DNA from 4 places in the Bradyrhizobium sp. I1.14.4 genome. Region 3 is predicted to be linked to each of the others. Evidence: predicted binding sites of a transcription regulator. Region 3 holds the regulator's gene; each other region holds the start of a gene.

Evidence for each region. Region 3 encodes PhoB, which activates phosphate uptake and scavenging genes when phosphate is short. Its sites were predicted from a motif close to TGTCATNNANCTGTCAT; they were not measured.
Region 1: ABIB78_RS27455 (DUF2794 domain-containing protein) is a predicted target of PhoB. The motif match lies at 1,268-1,284, and genes of this name have one in related genera.
Region 2: phnF (phosphonate metabolism transcriptional regulator PhnF) is a predicted target of PhoB. The motif match lies at 1,563-1,579, and genes of this name have one in related genera.
Region 4: ABIB78_RS05250 (DUF47 domain-containing protein) is a predicted target of PhoB. The motif match lies at 1,543-1,559, and genes of this name have one in related genera.

The regions. Positions count from the first base shown of each region.
Region 1 covers NZ_JBNDLA010000017.1:89,725-93,893, forward strand. Annotated here, with positions in the region: gene ABIB78_RS27445 (Bax inhibitor-1/YccA family protein) at 1-117, shown strand, start outside; gene ABIB78_RS27450 (N-acetyltransferase family protein) at 217-747, shown strand; gene ABIB78_RS27455 (DUF2794 domain-containing protein) at 885-1,256, opposite strand; gene ABIB78_RS27460 (DUF1223 domain-containing protein) at 1,898-2,659, opposite strand; gene acnA (aconitate hydratase AcnA) at 2,821-4,169, opposite strand, start outside.
Region 2 covers NZ_JBNDLA010000012.1:123,672-127,840, reverse strand. Annotated here, with positions in the region: gene ABIB78_RS23760 (carbon-phosphorus lyase complex subunit PhnI) at 1-415, opposite strand, end outside; gene phnH (phosphonate C-P lyase system protein PhnH) at 419-1,027, opposite strand; gene phnG (phosphonate C-P lyase system protein PhnG) at 1,032-1,493, opposite strand; gene phnF (phosphonate metabolism transcriptional regulator PhnF) at 1,608-2,333, shown strand; gene phnE (phosphonate ABC transporter, permease protein PhnE) at 2,367-3,215, opposite strand; gene phnE (phosphonate ABC transporter, permease protein PhnE) at 3,212-4,096, opposite strand.
Region 3 covers NZ_JBNDLA010000011.1:56,652-60,820, reverse strand. Annotated here, with positions in the region: gene pstB (phosphate ABC transporter ATP-binding protein PstB) at 1-318, shown strand, start outside; gene phoU (phosphate signaling complex protein PhoU) at 426-1,142, shown strand; gene phoB (phosphate regulon transcriptional regulator PhoB) at 1,273-1,983, shown strand; gene ABIB78_RS22375 (GcrA family cell cycle regulator) at 2,184-2,696, opposite strand; gene ABIB78_RS22370 (aspartate aminotransferase family protein) at 3,196-4,169, shown strand, end outside.
Region 4 covers NZ_JBNDLA010000002.1:315,507-319,675, forward strand. Annotated here, with positions in the region: gene ABIB78_RS05240 (branched-chain amino acid ABC transporter permease) at 1-484, shown strand, start outside; gene ABIB78_RS05245 (branched-chain amino acid ABC transporter permease) at 486-1,454, shown strand; gene ABIB78_RS05250 (DUF47 domain-containing protein) at 1,599-2,243, shown strand; gene ABIB78_RS05255 (inorganic phosphate transporter) at 2,344-3,348, shown strand; gene sugE (quaternary ammonium compound efflux SMR transporter SugE) at 3,349-3,663, opposite strand; gene ABIB78_RS05265 (peptide chain release factor 3) at 3,820-4,169, shown strand, end outside.

The sequences.
Region 1 (4,169 bases), on a different contig from region 3:
GCCTCGCAGGGCGGCGTGATGGCAGAGCGTGCGGCGATCACTGGTGCGCTGTCGCTCTACCTGAACTTCATCAACCTGTTCACGCTGCTCCTGCAGCTGCTCGGCCAGCGCGACTAAGCGCCTCGAGCCAGCCGATTGATCCAAGCCCCGGCCATGCGGCCGGGGCTTTTCTTTTGCGCGAGGCAAAAATACTGTCGCCCGATGTCCAATCCTGCTCTGTCCGATGCGGAAATCAGGCCTGCGGCCGAGGCGGACCTGCCTGCCGTCACCGCGATCTATGAGCATGCGGTGCGCTTCGGCACCGCGACCTTCGAGCTGATCCCGCCCGATCTCGCCGAGATGACACGCCGCTACCGGGCGCTGATGGATGACGGCTTCCCCTATTTCATCGCGGTGCTCGACAGCCGCGTCGCCGGCTATGCCTATGCCGGCCCCTACCGGCCGCGGCCGGCCTATCGCTTCACGGTCGAGAACTCGGTCTATCTGGACCCCACGGTGCATCGCCGCGGCATCGGCCTCAAGCTGATGGACCGCCTGATCGCCGAATGCGACGCGCGCGGCTTCCGGCAGATGATCGCCGTGATCGGGGACTCGGCCAATACCGGCTCGATCGGGCTGCACCGCCGCTGCGGTTTCGAGCTGATCGGGACCCACCCGAATGTCGGCCTGAAATTCGGCCGCTGGCTCGACACCGTAATGATGCAGCGCGCGCTCGGCGATGGCGGCGCGACGGTGCCGGCGGACTAAAGCGCGATGAGGTCTGGTTGAATCGCCATCGCGCTTTAGCTCCTTGTTTGAGCATGATCTTTTCGGAAAACCGCTTCGCACTTTTCCGGATCATGCTTTAGAACGATGACCGCTATGCTCTGTTGAGTTTGCCGCGCCTACACCAGCGACAGCTTGCGGTCGATCACGAACAGCACGCGTTCGAGTTCATGGCCGCGGCGCAGGATCAGGCCGGTCGCGGAGATCACGCTGTACATGCCCTGCTTGCGCGCAAGCCGGGGATCCTTCTCGATCCGGTAGATCGGCATTTCGGAGGCGCGCCGGAACACGGAGAACACGGCACGGTCCTTCAGGAAGTCGATCGCATAGTCGCGCCACTCACCGTCGGCGACCATACGGCCGTAGAGATTGAGAATGCGGTTGAGCTCAAGTCGATTGAAGGTCACGCGGTTGGGCTGCGGGATCGCGGCGGCGGGGCGCGCCGCGGCGCGGCTCCCGCTCGGATCAGTGTCCTCCGAGATCAAACTCATCGAGCGCCTCCTGTCATCTCGGTGTCGGTTCCGAAGGCCGGTGCCCCCACTTCGGGATCGTCACGAGAGTGACATGATTGCGCTAAGCGACGGAGCCTGCAAGGGGCCTTCGCAATGCAAACGGGCCTTAGCCACGGTCAGGCGCGGCGGATTGTCCGGAAAACCGAAGAGTCACGGGAACGTTAGCGGAATCATATTGCTGCCCCACTTCCGCCCATCGCCCGCCCCGCTGCCCTGCGAAAAGAAAACACTGCGTTGGCCCGGTCCTTTCGGTTCCGGATTCCTCAGCCCCCAGCCCCCCGGGGCCGTCGGGATCGGGCCTGTTCGCAGGGGAGTCAAATCCCAACACTGGGCCAACGAAAGTTGGTCCTTTTTGTTTTTGGGACCGGCTCAATAACGCGCGATCGCGACGCGCGCGCGAAGCTCAGCGCCTTCCCTTCAGCAAATCACTGATGCGCGTTTGCTGCCGGGTCTACCCGCGCAATGACCTGTGTGCGGCCCAACGACGCGACTGACGGCAGGCTTGCGCAGCAACGCGCTAGAGCGTTTTCGAGCGGAGTGGACGCCGGTTCGCGTGAAGAAAACGCGTCAATACAAGAATCCAGAGCTTCGGTTCTGAATCAATCAGAACCGAAAATGCTCTAGTGAAGCGAGGTAAATGCGGCGCCGAGCATCGGGCCCGGCTTATCGCGATTGCCGTCCTGGACGTAGACCGCCGCAGCATCGACGCCATCGCGCGTGATGTTCTCGAGCGGCACGGTCCAGTTCCCGGACGAGCCGTTCCAGTCGCCGACCTTCAGGAGATTGCGCACCACATTGTGGTAGGTGATCTCGCGGCCGCGGTTCTCGCCGCGCGCGATCGAGATCGGCACCGACTTCGAGATCGAGCAGATCCAAACTTCGCCGCGCGACACCGTGGGCGACTTCGATGCGGCGACCGAAACATTGATCTGCTTGCCGCTCAGCGTCATCGTTACCGGCACCGACATCACGCTGCCGCTCATCTCGGTGTCCCTGATGGCACCCTCGATGCTGGCGCGGTCACTGCCGATCACATGCGCGGAGCCGTTGATCACGGCCTGCGGCGTGTAGACGTCGCGATCGCCGCGCATATGCGAGTACGCCTTCTGGCGCGCGCTGAAGCGGGAATCGGCCAGCGTGTCCTTCCAGCCGAGATAGTCCCAATAGTCGATCGGCATGCTCAGCGCGATGACGTTGGGATCCTTTGCGAGATCACCGATGATCTTGTCCGCGGGCGGACAGGACGAGCAGCCCTGCGAGGTGAAGAGTTCGACGACGGCACGCGGATCGGCGTGAGCAGGGCGGATGATCGCGACGATCGCGCAGATACCAAGAGCGCTGGACCATCGCGAGATACAGTTATAGGCCATCATCGCTGTCATACTGCGAACCAGTCGTGATGATTTCCATCCGTATTTGTACGGAGCATGAAGTTGTCCCTTGAACTTGCGTGCCCCAGAACGCCAGAAGGCGGCCTTGTCATAGGCCGCCTTCTTTTTAGCCGCTACTCACTAAGCAGTGAGGCACCGATCACAAATCCGCGTTAGGCCGCGAGTTTGCGCAGCACGTAGTGCAGGATGCCGCCGTTGCGATAGTAATCGAGCTCGTCCAGCGTATCGATGCGGCAGAGCAGCGGGACTTCCCGCTTGCCGCCCTCAGCGGAGACGATTTCCGCAGTCAGCGTCTGACGCGGCTTCAAATCGCCCTGCAGCCCGCGGATCGTGACCTTCTCGTCGCCCTTGAGGCCGAGCGAGGACCACGACGTGCCGTCCTGGAAGGTGAGCGGAAGCACGCCCATGCCGACCAGGTTGGAGCGATGGATGCGCTCGAAGCTCTGGCAGATCACCGCACGCACCCCAAGCAGGCGGGTGCCCTTCGCGGCCCAGTCGCGCGACGAGCCGTTGCCATATTCGGCGCCGGCGAACACCACCAGCGGGACGCTCTCCTGCTGGTACTTCATCGCGGCGTCGTAGATCGACATCTGCTCGCCGTCGGGCCAGTGCTTGGTCAGACCGCCTTCCGGAATATTGCCGTCGGCGCCCTTCAGCATGAAGTTCTTGATGCGGATGTTGGCGAAGGTGCCGCGCATCATCACTTCATGGTTGCCGCGCCGCGTGCCGTACTGGTTGAAGTCGGCGGGGCGCACCTGGTGCTCGCTGAGGAACTTGCCGGCGGGCGAGGTCAGCTTGATCGAACCGGCCGGCGAGATGTGGTCGGTGGTGATCTTGTCGCCAAACATCGCGAGGATCCGGGCGTCGACCACATCGACGATCGGCTCCGGCTGCTTCTTCATGCCTTCGAAGTAGGGCGGGTTCTGCACATAGGTCGAGCCCATGTTCCAGCGATAGGTCTCGCTTTCCGTGGTCTTGATCTTGCGCCAGTTGGTATCGCCCTTGAACACGTCGGCGTACTTCTTCTTGAAGATCGTCGCGGTGACGTACTTCTTCATGAAGGCGTTGATCTCCTTGGCGGTCGGCCAGATGTCCTTGAGGAACACCGGCTTGCCGTCCTTGCCGATGCCGAGCGGCTCGACCGCGAGATCCTTCGTCACGGTGCCGGCAAGCGCATGCGCGACCACCAGCGGCGGCGAGGCGAGGTAGTTCGCCTGCACGTCGGGCGAGACGCGGCCCTCGAAGTTGCGGTTGCCCGACAGCACGGCGGCGGCGACGATGCCGTTTTCGTTGATCGACTTCGAGATGTCTTCCGGCAACGGGCCGGAATTGCCGATGCAGGTGGTGCAGCCGAAGCCGACCAGGTTGAAGCCAACCTTGTCGAGATCGGCCTGCAGGCCGGAATTGGCGAGATATTCCGCCACCACCTGGCTGCCCGGCGCGAGCGAGGTCTTCACCCACGGCTTGGCCTTGAGGCCCTTGGCGGCCGCCTTGCGCGCCA
Region 2 (4,169 bases), on a different contig from region 3:
GCACAAAACCTTCCGCGAGCTGCGGATCGAGCAGGCGATGGGTGTAGTCGAAGGTCGGGCCCAGGATCTGGCCGCCCGGAACGTCCTTGAAAGTCGAGGAGATGCGCCGCCGCACCTGCATCTCGCCGGTATTGACCGGCTCGGTGGCGCCGAAGCGCGGCAACGTGGCGCGGAACGCACGCGCCAGAAAGATCGCCTCGATCATGTCGCCACGCGCCTGCTTGATCGCAAGCGCCGCGAGCTCGCGGTCGTAGAGCGAGCCTTCGGTCATCACGCGATCGACACCAAGCGAGAGCTGCTCGGAGATCTGCGCCAGCGTCACTTCGGGCACATCGCGATCACCGCGCCGCTCATGCGCGAGCAAACGATGGGCGTTCTCGATGGCGCGCTCGCCTCCCTTGACGGCTACATACATCGCTCACACTCCGCTTGCGATCAGCCGCGTGCTGCGCGGGATCGCGACAATGGTGTCGTCATGGACCAGCACGACATCGATGCCGCGGGGGAACAGGGCTTCGTTGATCGAAAGCCGCTGAAACAGGTCGCGCGGCTTGATCATCGCCTGCAACAGCGCGCTGCCGTCGATGCCGGGCCCCTTCAACTCGAAGGCCGGGCCCTGCGTCAGGCTGTCGACCTGCAGGATCAGCGTGGTCGAACGATCCGGATATTCGCTGCTGCCGAACGCGAAGCGCTCTAGCGCGGGCAGGTTGGCGGCGTCGCCGATCAGCGCGAAGCTCGCGATCGCGGAATCCCCGATCACCGGCGCGCTGGCATGAAACTTCAGCCAGCGGGCAACGTCAGGCGTAGCCGACATCGCGGCATCGAGCCAGATCGGCGTGTCATGATCGAACAGCGTCAGCGCAATCGCGGCCGAGCCGCGCATCATGCCAGCGGCCGTTCCGACGCTCGCGGCGACGCGCTGCACGCTGCCCGGGCGCGCCATCGCGTCCATCACGGAACGGAACGTTGATTGCGCAGACAGCACCTTGTCGGCAAAGCCTGCGGGCATTTCGGCAATCGTCGTCATTGCATCATCCCTCACCGCGCACCATCGTGTAGAAATCAACCCGCGTCGCCGCGGTCTCCGCGGCCTTGCGGCTGCGCTCGGCATTCATGGCGACACGCAACGGCGCGATAACTTTCGCCTCCATTTCGCCGGACAAGTCCGCCGACTGCACCATGGCGTCGCACAGCGCCATCATCTGCGCCTTCTGCGTATCGCGGCCGAGGGTGTAGCCGAAGCCGACCTCGCCGGTCGCAAGCCGTACCGCCGCGCGCGACACTGTCGCCTCGCCGAGATTGAACGGCGCGCCGTCGCCGCCGATCCGTCCGCGCACCATCACAAGGCCGTTTTCCGGCTCGCGCAGGTTCTCGTGCGTGGGCACCGCGATCGCCGCCAGCCTGCCGGCGATGTCGGCAGCGGCGGAGTGCGCCAGCACCGTCATCGCGGCCTTGCGCTGGGCCTGTCTGCTGTTTGGTCCGGTCGAACTCATGAGCAACCTTTGGCAACCTTGCTTGCATCAAGTTGTCTATGATAGTAGACAACTTGATAGCGGAGCGCCATGACCGTTTCGTGACAAACCGAAGATTTCTGGTATCACCGCGCCATGAGCATGCAGGAAAGTTCCGGCGTCGCCTTGTGGCGGCAGGTCGCCGACGGCATCGAGCGCGGCATCGCTGACGGCCGCTTTGCCGCGGGCGAAAAGCTGCCGGGCGAGATGGAGATCGCCGAGACTTACCGGGTCAACCGCCACACCGTGCGGCGGGCGCTCGCCGCATTGGCCGAGCGCGGCCTGGTGCGCGCCGAGCGCGGCAGCGGCACCTATGTCGAAGCGCGGCGCCTCGCCTATCCCCTGCGCTCGCGCACCCGGTTTTCGGAGATCGTCGGCGCCGGCGGCCATGAGCCGCGCGGCCAGCTGATCGATGCAAGCAGCGACACCGCCAATCGCGAGATCGCGCGTGAACTCGGCCTCAAGATTGGCGCGCCGCTGATCCGGATCGAAGCGGTACGCCTCGCCGACCGGACGCCGATCTGCGTCTCCACCACCTGGCTGTCGGCCGAGCGGTTTCCCGATGCCGGCAGTGTGTTTGCCGACGTTCGCTCGATGACGAAGCTGCTCGGGCATTACGGTGTCAAGGATTACCACCGCTCCTCGACCCGGATCACCGCGGCGATCGTCGATGCGACCGATGCCGCGCGGCTCGATCTGCCGCTGGGACGGCCGGTGCTTGTGGTCGACGCAACCGACGTCGATATGCTGGACCAGCCGCTGGTGACCAAGCGCTCGCGCTTTGCCGCGGAGCGCGTGGAGTTTCTCGTCGAGAACGGCTGACGGTCCCTCGCGCCTTCTCGCGCGAGGCGGCTTCTAGACCACGGCGCGCTGGCCGATGATGGCAAAGCGCAGCTTGCTCGAGATGAAGTCGATCGCGGCGACCGCGATCAGGATCATCAGGATCAGGAACGATACCTTCTGCCATTCCAGCACGCGGATCTGCTCGGCAAGCTGCAGCCCGATGCCGCCTGCACCGACGATGCCGATGATGGTGGCCGAACGCGTGTTCGACTCGATGAAGTAGAGCACCTGCCCGGCAATGACGGGCAGCACCTGTGGCAGCAGGCCGAAGCGGATTTCGTGCAGCGCGTTGCCGCCGGAGGCACGGATACCCTCGACCTGCTTGCGGTCCGCCGCTTCGATCGCCTCGGAGAACAGCTTTCCGAACGCCCCGAAGTCGGAGACCATGATCGCGAGCACGCCGGCGAACGGGCCGAGGCCGACGACGTTGATCCAGACCAGCGCCCAGATCAGCGTATCGACGCCGCGGATCGAATCCAGGAAGCGGCGCACCGGAAAGCGGATCAGGTTCGAAGGAATGATGTTGCGCGCCGCCAGCAGGCTGACCGGCAGCGCGAACAGCGCGGCAAGCGTGGTGCCGAGCAGCGCGATCGACAACGTCTCGCCGAGCGCCTGCATGTAGAGCGGGAAGGACGAGCCGGGATTCGGCGGGATCATCATCATGGTGATCCAACCGAGCTGGCTCATCCCAGTGATCAGCTTCGTCGGCGAGAAGTCGAGATCGACCAAGCCATAGACGAAGATTGCGAGCGCCGTCACGATCATGGCCGGCAGCGCCAGCCGTGCCGACGCGGGACGTTCGAACACGCCCGGGTATTTGGCGCGCAATTTCGCGCTGTCCGGCTTCGGCATCTGGCTCATCGGCGTGCCTCCTTGCCGAACAGGCGGCCGCGCAGCCAGCCGGTCGAGATGTCGATGATGAAGACGGTGATGATGATGGTGACGAGGATGGCGCTGACGTCGGAATAGTAGAACTTGCGGATTGCGACCACAAGCTCCTGGCCGATACCGCCGGCACCGACGAAGCCCATCACGGAGGCCTCGCGGACGTTGATCTCGAACCGCAGGAGCGCATAGCTGGCGTAGCCGGCCGAGACCTGCGGCAGTATGGCAAAGCGCATGCAGGACAGCCAGCTCGCGCCTGTGGAGCGGACGCCCTCGACCGGCTTCATGTCGGCATTCTCGACGATCTCGGCGAACAGCTTACCGAGCGCCCCCGTCGTATGGATCGCAATCGCCAGCACGCCGGCCATCGGCCCGAGGCCGAACGCGATCACGAAGATCAGCGCGAACACGATGCCGGGCACCGTGCGGGCGAACTCCAGCAGGCGACGGATGATAAAGCGTACCCACGGTCCTGGCGAGGTATTCTGGGCGGCGAAGAAATTCAGCGCAAAGGCGAACACAGCGCCGGTCAGCGTGCCGACATAGCTGATCAGGAGGGTCTCACCGAGCAGCCGCAGCCATTTCTTCAGGCCCCAGAACCATTCCACCGGATCGGTCCAGACCCGCGCACCGGAATCCAGCGTCAGGATGCGGTCGAAATAGCTGACGAAGTTGCCAAAGTAGGTGAACAACGTGTGCAGGTTCACATCGGCGCCGAGCGCCGCGATGAACAACGCCGCGCAGAACACCGCGGCCGCCACCGTCGCCTTCAGCCGCTTGCGCGCGACCGCCTTGCGATAGGCATCGTTCAGCGTCGCCAATTGCTGCGCGGGAAGGATGGAAATGGCGGTCGCCATCGATGCGGGCCAGTCTGCTCGAGGGGTGAACGAAAAGGGCCGGGTTGTCGAAACCCGGCCCAATTCAGTGGCG
Region 3 (4,169 bases):
TCGCTCTCCGGCGGCCAGCAGCAGCGCCTGTGCATCGCGCGCACCGTCGCGGTGCGTCCCGAGGTGATCCTGTTCGACGAGCCGTGCTCGGCGCTCGACCCGATCTCGACCGCCAAGGTCGAGGAGCTGATCCAGGAACTGTCCGAGGACTACACGATCGCGATCGTCACCCACAACATGCAACAGGCGGCGCGCGTCTCCGACAAGACGGCCTTCATGTATCTCGGCGAGCTGATCGAATTCGACGACACCAACAAGATATTCACCTCACCGAGCGATCGGCGCACCCAGGACTACATCACCGGCCGGTTCGGCTGACCGGCGCATGATCCGGAAAAGTGGAAACCGGTTTTCCGATCAGATCATGCTAAATTGAGGACAACGAAATCATGATCCCCGGGATCATGATTGAGGGGAGACAAGCGATGGCTTCTGAACATACCGCCAAGGCATTCGATAGCGATCTGCAGGAGTTGACCCGCCTGGTCGCCGAGATGGGCGGCCTCGTCGAGCGGATGATCACCGAGTCGGTCGACGCGCTGATCCGTCGCGACGTCGCGCTGGGCAAGCGCGTGGTCGCCGCCGACATCGAGATCGACAATTTGCAGCGCCTCATCGAAGAGCGCGCGGTGCTGACGATCGCGCGCCGCCAGCCGATGGCGATCGACCTGCGCGAGATCGTCAGTGCGATGCGCGTGGCCACCGACCTCGAGCGGATCGGCGACCTCGCCAAGAACATGGGCAAGCGCGTCGCAGCACTGGAGAGCGACTTCCAGCCGCTGAAGCTGATCCGCGGCCTCGAGCACATGACCGACCTCGTGCTGTCGCAGGTCAAGTCGGTGCTCGACGCCTATGCCGCGCACGATCTGCCGGCTGCGATGAACGTCTGGAAGGGCGACGAGGAAGTCGATGCGATCTGCACCTCGCTGTTCCGCGAACTGCTCACCTACATGATGGAGGATCCGCGCAACATCTCGTTCTGCATCCATCTGATGTTCTGCGCCAAGAACATTGAGCGGATCGGCGATCACGCCACCAACATCGCCGAGACCGTGTTCTACATGATCGAGGGCCAGCAGATCACCGACAAGCGCCCGAAGGGCGACATGACCACTTTTGCCACCACGGTGCCGGGCAACTAGGGCATGATCCGCACGTGCGGAACCGGATTGTCCTCGCGACAAAAGGCTTTCGCGGGGACCTTGCTGAAGGAAGTAAGCGTTTCGGTTTGCGTCTGGGCAACGGATCACCACACAGAAAGAACTTAAACCGATGAGCGCACGCATTCTGGTAGTCGAAGACGAGGAAGCGCTGACGACGCTGTTGCGCTACAACCTCGATGCGGAAGGCTACGATGTCGAGACCGTGGGGCGCGGCGACGATGCCGACACAAGGCTGAAGGAGCGCATTCCCGACCTCGTGGTGCTCGACTGGATGCTGCCGGGCCTGTCCGGCATCGAGCTGTGCCGCCGCCTGCGGGCGCGGCCCGAGACCAAGCAGCTTCCGATCATCATGCTGACCGCGCGCGGCGAGGAGAGCGAGCGCGTGCGCGGGCTTGCCACCGGCGCCGACGACTACATCGTCAAGCCGTTCTCGGTACCAGAGCTGCTGGCGCGGGTGAAGGGCCTGTTGCGCCGCGCGAGCCCGGAGCGGCTTGCGACCGTGCTGACCTATGGCGACATCGAGCTGGACCGCGAGAAGCGCCGCGTGGCGCGCTCGGGCCGCCCGATCGATCTCGGGCCGACCGAGTATCGCCTGCTCGAATTCTTCCTCGAGCATCCCGGCCGCGTGTTCAGCCGCGAGCAACTGCTCGACAGCGTCTGGGGCCGCGACATCTATATCGATGAGCGCACCGTCGACGTGCATATCGGCCGCCTGCGCAAGCTGCTCAATCCGGGCCGCGAGCAGGATCCGATCCGCACCGTGCGCGGCGCCGGCTACGCGCTCGACGACCGGTTTGCAAAGGCCGAGCCGCAGCCGTAACGGCCCCAAACAATCGCAGTCTCCTGGCCCGGTATGCAATCGCACTCTGGGTCTGGACCCTTGGTTCCGTCATTGCTTCGTCGCTTCAGCGCAAATTGCTCTGCAATTTTGTCGCGAGCTCCCCGCAGTGACGGCATCAACAAAAAATCCCCGCTTTCGCGGGGATTTCTTTCGTGCAGTCCAGGCTTGTTTCCCGAGTGCTACTTGATTTGTGGCTTCGCCGACGGCCGGCGGCGGTCGGCGGCGGGCTGGTAGGCAACGCGCGAGTGATGCGCGCAATAGGGCAGGCCGGCGAGCGCCTTGCCGCCGCAGAAGAAGAATTCCGGGCTCGATGGATCGCCGACCGGCCAGTGGCAGGTGGCTTCGTTGAGCTCGAGCAGTGACAGCCGTTGGCTCATCGGCACCACATTATCGTAGGAGATCGGATCGGACTCCATCTCGACCTCGAAGGCGTGCGCGAGCGCCGTGTTGCCGCGCGAAACAGGGCGCGCCACCCGCATCATGTGCTGGGCGGGGCGGGCCTTGCGCTGCCGTGGCGCGGCCGTGGAGGGAGCCTTGGCGCGGCCGGAGAGGCCAAGCCGATGTACTTTGCCGATCACGGCGTTTCGCGTCACATTGCCAAGTTCCGCGGCGATCTGGCTGGCCGAGAGGCCGGATTCCCAGAGCTTCTTCAGCTGTTCGACGCGATCGTCGGACCAGGTCAATACAGTCATCGCATTCTTCCTTTCGCGGAGCGCCGGCCAGTCATTGGAGCGGGCGCTGCGAGCCAATCTGGATAAAAATCCCAGCGGCCAGAATCCCTTAGCCCTCGCCGGGCGCGGTCTTGCGCCCGAACGTTTACGTGAGACACGAAGGCTACTTAGAGGGTCCAGTACTGCCGCACGAGATGTCGTACCCGACAGGCCAAACGCTACAATATGGCGTGACTCTGGCGCAAGAGTCCGCGGCCGTGCGTCCACATGTTCCCACAAAGTTAAGCATTGCGGTGAGGCTTTTCCACCGCACCGGAATGCTCCGGATTGCGCTCGTTTCGCATTGCAGGAAGACCGGCAAAGGCCGGCTTCTGGCGATTGACAGTTACTGGCCGCAGCATAGAATGTTTGGCACGTGCCGCCCGCAAAGGCGGCACGTTTTGTTTTCCGAAGCTGGCTGTTGCTGCGCTGGCGTCAAGGCGCGCGGCAATTTGTTGGCTTCAAACCGTCAGTGAACGCCATGACCAACAGTGCCTCGTCGCATCTGCTCCCCGTCTTCGCCAGGGTCGATCTGGGCTTCGAGCGCGGTGAGGGCGCCTGGCTGATCGCAACCAACGGCGATCGCTATCTCGATTTCACCTCGGGCGTCGCGGTGAACGCGCTCGGGCATGCGCATCCGCATCTGGTCAAGGCGCTGCAGGAGCAGGCGACCAAGCTCTGGCACATGTCGAACCTGTTCAAGAGCCCGGACGGCGAGGTGCTCGCCGCGCGGCTGTGCGAGCAGAGCTTTGCCGACTTCGTGTTCTTCTGCAATTCCGGCGCGGAAGCGATGGAGGGCGTGATCAAGCTGGTCCGCCACTATCACTTCTCCAAGGGCCATCCCGAGCGCTACCGCATCATCACCTTCGAAGGCGCCTTCCACGGCCGCACGCTGGGTACGCTCGCTGCGACCGGTGCGGCGAAATATCTCGAAGGCTTCGGTCCGCCGATGGACGGCTTCGACCAGGTGCCGCATGGCGATATCGAGGCGGTGAAGAAGGCGATCGGCCCGCACACCGCCGGCATCCTGATCGAGCCGGTGCAGGGCGAGGGCGGCGTGCGTTCGGCGCCGCAGGCCTTCTTCAAGGCATTGCGCGCGCTTTGCGACGAGCATGGCCTGCTGCTCGCATTCGACGAGGTGCAGACCGGCATGGGCCGCACCGGCGAATTGTTTGCCTACAAGCGCACGGGTGTCACGCCGGACGTGATGTCGCTGGCGAAGGCGCTCGGCGGCGGCTTCCCGATCGGGGCGGTGCTGGCGACCGCGCAGGCAGCGGCCGGCATGGCGCCGGGCTCGCACGGCTCGACCTTCGGCGGCAATCCGCTCGCGGTCGCGGCCGCCAATGCCGTGCTCGACGTCATGCTCAAGCCCGGTTTCTTCGACCACGTGCAGAAGATGTCGCTGCTGCTCAAGCAGAAGCTCGCTTCCGTCGTCGACCGCTATCCCGGCGTGCT
Region 4 (4,169 bases), on a different contig from region 3:
CAAGGGCGGCATGAATCTCGGCTTCATGTTCCTTCCGATCTATCGCGGCTGGGTCGTCATCTTCTCGCTCGCGGTGTGTCTTGCCACCTGGTTCCTGATCGAGAAGACCCAGCTCGGCGCCTATCTGCGCGCCGCCACCGAGAACCCGACGCTGGTGCGCGCTTTCGGTATCAACGTGCCGCGCATGATCACGCTGACCTACGGGCTCGGCGTCGGTCTCGCCGCGCTCGCCGGCGTGCTGTCGGCGCCGATCAACCAGGTCCGCCCGCTGATGGGCGCCGATCTCATCATCGTGGTGTTCGCGGTGGTCGTGATCGGCGGCATGGGCTCGATCATGGGCTCGATCATCACCGGCTTCGCGCTCGGCGTGATCGAGGGACTGACCAAGTATTTTTATCCCGAGGCCTCCAACACCGTGGTGTTTGTTCTGATGGTGCTGGTGTTGCTGGTGAAGCCAACGGGACTGACGGGACGGGCAGCCTGATATGTCAGCATTGACCGACGATACACTTCCGATGACGCCGCGCGCGATGCGCGATGAGATGATCGTGTTCGCCGTGATGGCGGCGTTGCTGGCGGTGGTGCCGTGGACGGGAATCTATCCCTTCTTCGTGATGCAGGCGCTGTGCTTTGCGCTGCTCGCCTGCGCCTTCAACCTGCTGATCGGCTTTGGCGGCCTGTTGTCGTTCGGCCACGCGATGTTCCTCGGCACCGCGGGCTACGTCTCGGCGCATGCGCTGAAGGTGTGGGGACTGCCGCCCGAGCTCGGCATCCTGGCCGGCATCGCTGCCGCGGCCTTGCTCGGTCTCATCACCGGCTTCATCTCGATCCGCCGCCAGGGCATCTATTTCTCGATGATCACGCTGGCGCTGTCGCAGCTGCTTTACTTCCTCTACCTGCAGGCGCCGTTCACCCATGGTGAAGACGGCATCCAGGGCATCCCGCAGGGGCACCTGTTCGGGATCTTCGACCTCTCGAAGCCGATGGTGCTTTACTACGTTGTGCTGGTCGGCTTCCTCGCCGGCTTCCTGCTGATCTACCGGACCATCAACTCGCCGTTCGGCGAGGTTTTGAAGTCGATCCGCGAGAACGAGCCGCGCGCGATCTCGCTCGGCTACAAGACCGACCAGTACAAGATGCTCGCCTACATCCTGTCGGGCACGCTGGCGGGCTTTGCCGGCTCGCTGAAGGTGTTCGTGGCGCAGAATGCCTCGCTCACCGATGTGCACTGGTCGATGTCCGGTGAAATCGTGCTGATGACGCTGGTCGGCGGCCTCGGCACAATCTTCGGCCCGGTGGTCGGCGCATTCGTGATCATCGCCATGCAGCAGTATCTCGCCGGCTTCGGCCAGTGGGTGACGGTGATCCAGGGCGTGATCTTCGTGGCCTGCGTGCTGCTGTTCCGGCGCGGCCTGGTTGGTGAGCTCGCTCACCTGCTGCGGCGGTCGCTGTAGGGCAGAGATCAGCGTTTTCGGCTGACATAGCGGTGGACGACCGCCCGTTCGGGCGGTCGATCCCGGTGTTTTCCCCGCCAGATGCTCTATGACAGTTCTGTGACAGTCGCTAAAAGGGCTGTCCCGGAACGATGGAACTGAGACATGCTGCGCTGGTTTCGCGCCTTTCTGCCGAAGGAAGAGCGGTTTTTCGACCTGTTCGCCCGCCACGCCCAGACCTCCGTGCGGTGCGCGTTGGCGCTGCAGGACATGCTGAAGGGCGGAGACGAGACCCCGGTCTTCTGCCAGCGCGTCAATCAGTTCGAGAACGACGCCGATAGCGTCACCCGTGAGGTCCTGACCGCGGTTCGTCGCACCTTCATCACCCCGTTCGACCGCGGCGATATCAAGAACCTGATCACCGCGATGGACGACGCGGTCGACCAGATGCAGGCGACCGCGAAGGCGGTGATGCTGTTCGAGGTGCGCGAATTCGAGCCGCCGATGCGCGAAATGGGCGGCCTGATCGTCGAGTGCGCCAACCTGGTCGGCCGCGCGCTGCCCTTGCTGCAGTCGATCGGCCCCAACGTCTCGATGCTGACCCAGATCACCGAGGAGCTGACCAAGCTCGAGGGCCGGGTCGACGATCTCCAGGATATCGGACTCAAGGAGCTGTTCCTGAAGCATCGCGACGCCAACACGATGGACTTCATTGTCGGCGCGGAGATCTACGATCACCTCGAGAAAGTGGCCGACCGCTTCGACGACGTCGCCAACGAGATCAACTCCATCGTGATTGAACAGGTCTGAGCATGATCCGGAAAAGTGTGCAGCGGTTTTCCATGCGACAAACGCGAAGCGTTTGCGCGGAGATCATGCTCAAAAAAGCCCAATAAAGCGGGGCCATCACGTGGACGCCACGCTGGGTCTTCCGGTTCTGACCATTCTGATCGCGGTCGCGCTGCTGTTCGACTTCCTGAACGGCCTGCACGATGCCGCGAACTCGATTGCGACCATCGTCTCGACCCGCGTGCTGCGGCCGCAATACGCGGTGTTCTGGGCGGCCTTCTTCAACTTCGTCGCCTTCCTGGTGTTCGGCCTGCACGTCGCCAACACGATCGGCACCGGGATCATCGATCCGTCGGTGGTGGACGCGACCGTGATCTTCGCCGCGCTGGTCGGCGCGATCGTCTGGAACGTGATCACCTGGGCGCTGGGGATTCCCTCGTCGAGCTCGCACGCGCTGATCGGCGGTCTGGTCGGTGCCGGCATGGCGAAGGCGGGCATCTCGGCGGCGGTGTGGAGCGGGCTCACCAAGACCTTGCTCGCGATCGTGCTGTCGCCGCTGGTCGGCTTCCTGCTGGCGCTGGTGCTGGTTGCGATCGTGTCCTGGCTTTCGGTGCGCTCGACGCCGTTCGCGGTCGATCGCGCCTTCCGGATCCTGCAATTCGCCTCGGCATCACTCTATTCGCTCGGCCATGGCGGCAATGACGCACAGAAGACCATGGGCATCATCGCCGTGCTGCTCTACTCGCAGGGCCATCTCGGCGACAAATTCGAGATTCCGTTCTGGGTCGTGCTGGCCTGCCAGAGCGCAATGGCGCTGGGCACCCTGATGGGCGGCTGGCGGATCGTCCGCACCATGGGACTGCGGATCACCAAGCTGACGCCGATGCAGGGCTTCTGCGCCGAGACCGGCGGCGCCGTAACTCTGTTCATGGCGACCTATCTCGGGGTTCCCGTGTCGACCACGCACACCATCACCGGCGCCATCGTCGGCGTCGGTGCGGCACGGCGGCTCTCCGCCGTGCGCTGGAGTGTGGCGAGCTCGATCGTCTACGCCTGGGTCATCACGATCCCGGCGTCTGCGGCAGTCGCCGCGCTGACCTATTGGGCGGTGCAGATCCTGAAGTGATTACCCGACGAGCTTTAGCCCGACGATGCCGGAAACGATCAGCCCGATGCTGGCAAGCCGCATCGCAGTCGCCGGTTCGCCGAGCAGGATGATGCCGAGCGCCGCGGTGCCCACCGCGCCGATCCCGGTCCAGACCGCATAGGCGGTTCCAATTGGCAGCGTCTTCAGCGCGATGCCGAGCAGGATCACGCTGCCGGCCATCGCCGCCAGCGTCAGCACCGACGGCACCAGCCGCGAGAAACCCTCGGTATATTTCAGCCCGATCGCCCAGCCGATCTCGAGCAGACCAGCGGTGAACAGAATGGTCCAAGCCATAACGAACCCTCCAGATAAGGCAGGGTCGTCCCCGCGGCTGACAATGTGAGGAGAAGGTCGTCCTTCCTGCACTTATATGGGGATGGTGCGGCCATTCCGCATTGCGACAAAACGCCCTTGATTGCGCCCGTTTTCCCTGCCAAACGCTGCCCCGCCATGTCCGACATCTCAGTTTCAGCCGAATCGTCGTCCCGCTCGCCGCTTTCAGAGGAAGTGGCGCGCCGGCGCACCTTTGCGATCATCTCACACCCGGACGCCGGCAAGACCACGCTGACGGAAAAGCTGCTGCTGTTCGGCGGCGCCATCAACCTCGCAGGCCAGGTCAAGGCCAAGGGCGAGCGCCGCAACACGCGTTCGGACTGGATGAAGATCGAGCGCGAGCGCGGCATCTCGGTCGTCACCTCGGTGATGACCTTCGAGTTCAACGACCTCGTGTTCAACCTGCTGGACACGCCGGGCCATGAGGACTTTTCGGAAGATACCTACCGCACGCTGACCGCGGTCGA